DNA from 2 places in the Mycobacterium sp. IDUB_24 genome. Region 2 is predicted to be linked to the other one. Evidence: riboswitches for the same ligand, from Rfam matches in the RefSeq annotation. Region 2 holds a riboswitch; the other holds the start of a gene.
The links. A riboswitch is a leader RNA that binds a small molecule or an ion and turns the genes downstream of it on or off. The one in region 2 is predicted to bind cobalamin.

Region 1 (2,444 bases), on a different contig from region 2:
TGGCCAGCACCGATATCCGGCGGATTGTGAAGCTGAAATCGACCGCGGGGACGGGCTACACCTACGTCACCCGCAAGAACCGCCGCAACGACCCGGACCGGATCGTGCTGCGCAAGTACGACCCCGTCGTCCGCCGTCACGTCGACTTCCGCGAGGAACGCTGATGGCCAAGCGATCCAAGATCGTCAAGAACGAGCAGCGCCGGAAACTCGTGGAGCGCTACGCCGAACGTCGGGCCGAGCTCAAGGAGACCATCCGGAATCCCGCTACCTCACGGGCGCAGCGGGCCGCCGCCGTATCGGCGCTGCAACGCCTGCCCCGTGATTCGAGTCCGGTGCGGCTGCGCAATCGCGACGCGGTCGACGGCCGCCCGCGAGGGCACCTACGCAAATTCGGGTTGTCGCGGGTCCGCGTGCGCGAACTGGCGCACCGCGGTGAACTGCCCGGCGTGCGGAAGTCGAGCTGGTGATGGCGGCCAATTCCAGGAAGAACAACAAGAAGCGCCCCCCGGCCGCCGATCTCAAGAAGCCGAAGCGCAATCAGCTGACCGCCCTCGGCGTGACCGAGGTCGACTACAAAGACGTCCACCTACTACGCACTTTCATCAGCGAGCGGGGCAAGATCCGGTCCCGGCGCATCACCGGGCTCACCCCGCAGCAGCAGCGCCAGGTCGCCACGGCGATCAAGAACGCCAGGGAGATGGCGCTGCTGCCGTTCGCCGGCCCGGCCTGATCTACCATCGACGGCGATAGGGCGACTGCGGATCGTGGAAGCCGGTGTGAATCCGGCGCGGTCCCGCCACTGTGATCGATCGACCAGCCTTGCTGGTAGTCGAGAGCCAGATACGCACCGCAGTCGCCACCTCGCACGTACTGGGGCGGATCTCCCCGGAGAGGACGGGTACGCCCATGGGTGCTCGTTGGCTGATCGCCGGACTGGCGTCGGCGCTACTGGTATCGGGGTGCGCCTCGACCACAGCGCCTGAGACCGCGGGCAACGTCCCGCCGGGATTCCCGGTGACCGTGGACAATTGCGGTGTCAGCACCACATACGACCGGCCGCCGACCCGTGCCGTCGCGCTCAATCAGCATGCGATCGAGACGCTGCTGGCGCTGGGCCTGGAGCATTCCATGGTCGGCACGTCCTACCTTGACGACCGGATCCTGCCCGAATATCAGGCCGCCTACGACAGCGTTCCGGTGCTGGCCCAGGAGTATCCGTCCTATGAGTCGCTGCTGGCCGTCGAACCCGATTTCATCTACGGCGGCTGGGACAGCGCGTTCGACGAGAAGGAGGGCCGCGGCAGACAACGGCTGACCGACGCCGGGGTTCACACCTACCTCAACATCGAAGATTGCCGGTCCGAGCCCGTCACGATATCCACGGTGGATGACGAAATCCGAAGCATCGGAACAATCTTCGGCATCAACGACCGGGCCGAGCAACAGATCGAGAAGCTTCATCGTGAGCTGACGCAGGCCGAGGCGAAGCTGCGCGGCGTGCAGCCCGTGCGGGTCGCGGTCTACGACAGCGGCGAGGCGACGGTGTTCACGTCGGGCGGCAAGGGCATCGGAAACCTGATGATCGAGGCCGCCGGTGGTGTCAACGTGTTCGCCGATGTGCCCAAGGTGTGGGGCGACGTGTCGTTCGAGCAGTTCGCCGAGCGGGCGCCTGAGGTCATCGTGATCTATGACTACGGAGACCAGCCGGTCGCCGACAAGAAGCGATTCCTCACCGAACACCCTCTGCTGCAGCATGTTCCGGCTGTTGTTCAGCAGCGGTTCGCGGTGCTCCCGTTGTCGTCGGTGGTGGTTGGGGTCCGGGTAAGCCGGGCGGTGGACGCCCTGGCCCGGCAGCTGCATCCGGACCGGTTTGTGTGATGCCCTACCGGCTGACCCTCGCTGCGCTGGCCGGAGTGTTGCTGATGGCGATGACCGCCGGTGTCGCAATCGGTTCGGTGTCCATCCCGCCGGGGCAGGTGTGGGCCATCGTGGTGCACTCCGTGCATCCGGGTCTCGTCGAGCAGAGTTGGCCTGCGGTACGGGAATCCATCGTGCTCGACGCCCGGCTGCCCCGGGTCGTGCTGGGCGCAGTGGTCGGGGCCGGTCTGGCGGCGTGCGGCATGGCACTGCAGGCCGTGGTGCGCAATCCGCTCGCCGATCCCATGCTGTTGGGTGTCTCCTCGGGGGCATCGGTCGGTGCCGTGGTGATTCTGGTGTTCGGCGCCGGTGCGCTGCAGGCGTTCACCGTGCCGCTGGCGGCCTTCCTCGGCGCCTTCCTTGCGCTCGTCGCGGTGTACTTCCTGGCCCGCTCGGGCGGGCGCATGACGACCGCGCGGTTGATCCTGGCCGGCGTGGCGGGGGCCGAAGTGCTGTCCGCGGTGGCCAGTCTGCTGATCATCACCTCCGACGATCCGCACAAGACCCAGGCGGCCGTGCGGTGGA
Region 2 (2,444 bases):
CGTTCGTATTCGGCGGCATCGATCTTGCCGGATCGAAAGTCCGCACGGGCGATACGAATGGCCGAGGTCTGTGGGTAGGACCCGATCGTGGTGGTCGGCAGGGACGGCAGCTTCAGGCGGTCCTGCTGTACAGCACGACGCTGGTCGGCCGGTCCGCGTGTGGAGCCCGAGGCGACGATCGCCGAGATCCGCGCCCGGACTTCTCCGTTGTCGAGTCGTGGATCGGACTTGCGTGAAGCGATGGCCGCGTCGGAGGCGGCAACTTCGGCCGCGATCGCGTCCTGCCCCTCACCGAGACCGCGCGCCAGGGCCACGACCTCGTCGACCTTCTCGGACCCGAAAGCCAGCCAACTGCGCAGCGCCCCATCGATATCCGACTCCGCGTCAAGCGTATAAGGCACATGCAGCGTCGAGCACGCCGTGGAAACTGCGATCGCCGCGGCTGATTCCCGCAGCGTGGCCAGGGTTCCCAGCGTCCCCGCCAAGTCGGTGCGCCAGATGTTGCGGCCGTCGACCACACCGGCCACGAGGAGCTTGTCCTTCAGCTCTGGAACCGCTGCCAAGCTCTCGGCAGTGCCGGCCACCAGATCGATACCGATGGCCTCGACCGGAGTCCCGGCCAGGGCAGGCAGCGCGTCCGTCAGCTCGCCGAAGTAGGTCGCGACGAACACCGAAGGCCGCTTGTTCAGCGCACCGAGTCGCGAGTAAGTCTGCTCGGCAAGCTCGGCAGCGTTGTCCAGGATGTCGGTCACCAACACGGGCTCGTCGAATTGGACCCACTCCACTCCGTGGTCGGCCAGCAGTCCCAGCAATTCGGCATAGACATCGACGAGTTCGTCCAACCGTTCGATCGGCGCGTCAGCCCCCTCGACCGCCTTGGCCAGCGCCAGGAAGGTGATCGGGCCGACGATCGCCGGTCGAGCCGGGACACCCTGGGCTGCAGCTTCTTCCAGCTCGCCGAGCACTTTCGCCGGGTTGAGCGCGAAGTTGGCGTCCGGTCCGATCTCCGGCACCAGGTAGTGGTAGTTGGTGTCGAACCACTTGGTCATTTCCAGTGGCGCGATGTCGTCGTTTCCACGCGCGGCAGCGAAATAGCGCTCGAGATCATCGGCGATGCCGTGGACCCGGGACGGCAGTGCACCGACCAGCACTGCGGTGTCGAGCACGTGGTCGTAGTACGAGAAGGTGTTGACCGGGACCGAGTCCAGCCCGGCCGCGACCAGCGATGCCCACGTGTCGCGGCGCAGCGTGGCAGCGACGGACTCGAGTTCATCGCGATCGATCCGTCCGGCCCAGTATTTCTCGACGGCGCGCTTGAGTTCCCGGTTGGGACCGATGCGGGGCGACCCCAGAATCGTGGCGACGAAAGGTGTTGCGGTTGTGCTCATGACGACGTCCTTCAGCGTGCGGGGGATGGCCACCGCCAAGAGACGTCGAACCGAACGCAGCCACCCGACACGAGTGACCCGCCTTCGGCCACTGCCTATTCCGCGAGGCGATGAACCACCGGGCGCGGCGCGCCCGGTACGGCTGGCAGGTCTTCGGACTCACAGGCACGCACGGAGACCGTGCACCTACTGGCCGTCGCTTCCCAGCTGCAGATCCCTGCGTGCCAGTGCTGATGACGGCGGTCGTTCCTGCATACCGCTGCGGGACAGTCCCGGATTCTCACCGGGTTCCCTCTCACGTCGCATCTGAACCAGCCTGCGGCGCTCGATGTCGGCACCGCAAACACCCCGGCACCGACAAACCAGCTGCGAGCCTGAGACTACCCGCAGCACGCCGGCGGGCACCGGTCAGCGCGGCATCGCGGCCTTGATCTTGTCCACCACATCAGCGGCCTGGGTCACGGATGAACCGTCCGGCTTGCACGCCTGGATGTCCATGGCGAGATTGGCGGCAACGGCCAACGCACGCTGGCAGTCGCGCGTCTGATCCCCGTCGACGCGGGTGAACGGCAGCGTGAGCTCGGACTCGGTCTTCGTGAGATCGCCGCTCGTCCACTTGGGCAGCCGTTCCCCGTTGAGAGTGATGTTCACGTGGTGGTTGGTGCACTTGGACCAGCGGTCGGCCGACTGATTGAGGAAGTCGGTGGCGTCCTGCGCGGACGGGAAGATCACCACCGACTGCACCAGCAGGTTGTCCCAGTTGTCGTTGTCCGGAGCCCTGAGCAAGACCTGACGCATCGCGGCCCAGTGATCCCCGTAGATGGCGGCCTCGTCGACCTGCCACGCCCCCAGGCAATTCAGATTGGGCAGCAGGTTGCGGTGGTCGTTCATCTGGGTGACCGCGGGATGCGCCGTCATCCCATCGGTCCCCATCAGGGTGTTGACCTCTTCAGTGCTGAGCAGCAGTCCCTCTAGTGCCGACTTGGGTACGTCGCTCGGCGGCCCCTGGGCCTCGTCACCGTTTCCGGTACAGCTGGTTGCCACGAGCACGAGCGC

Region 1: another riboswitch for cobalamin. It lies ahead of ACZYZF_RS19680 (ABC transporter substrate-binding protein); the one in region 2 lies ahead of metE (5-methyltetrahydropteroyltriglutamate--homocysteine S-methyltransferase).

Annotation. Positions count from the first base shown of each region.
Region 1 covers NZ_JBVAXO010000005.1:352,196-354,639, forward strand. The annotation lists gene rpmG (50S ribosomal protein L33) at 1-164, shown strand, start outside; gene rpsN (30S ribosomal protein S14) at 164-469, shown strand; gene rpsR (30S ribosomal protein S18) at 469-732, shown strand; cobalamin riboswitch at 733-865, shown strand; gene ACZYZF_RS19680 (ABC transporter substrate-binding protein) at 909-1,880, shown strand; gene ACZYZF_RS19685 (FecCD family ABC transporter permease) at 1,880-2,444, shown strand, end outside.
Region 2 covers NZ_JBVAXO010000009.1:266,347-268,790, reverse strand. The annotation lists gene metE (5-methyltetrahydropteroyltriglutamate--homocysteine S-methyltransferase) at 1-1,388, opposite strand, end outside; cobalamin riboswitch at 1,516-1,720, opposite strand; gene ACZYZF_RS28150 (sensor domain-containing protein) at 1,797-2,444, opposite strand, start outside.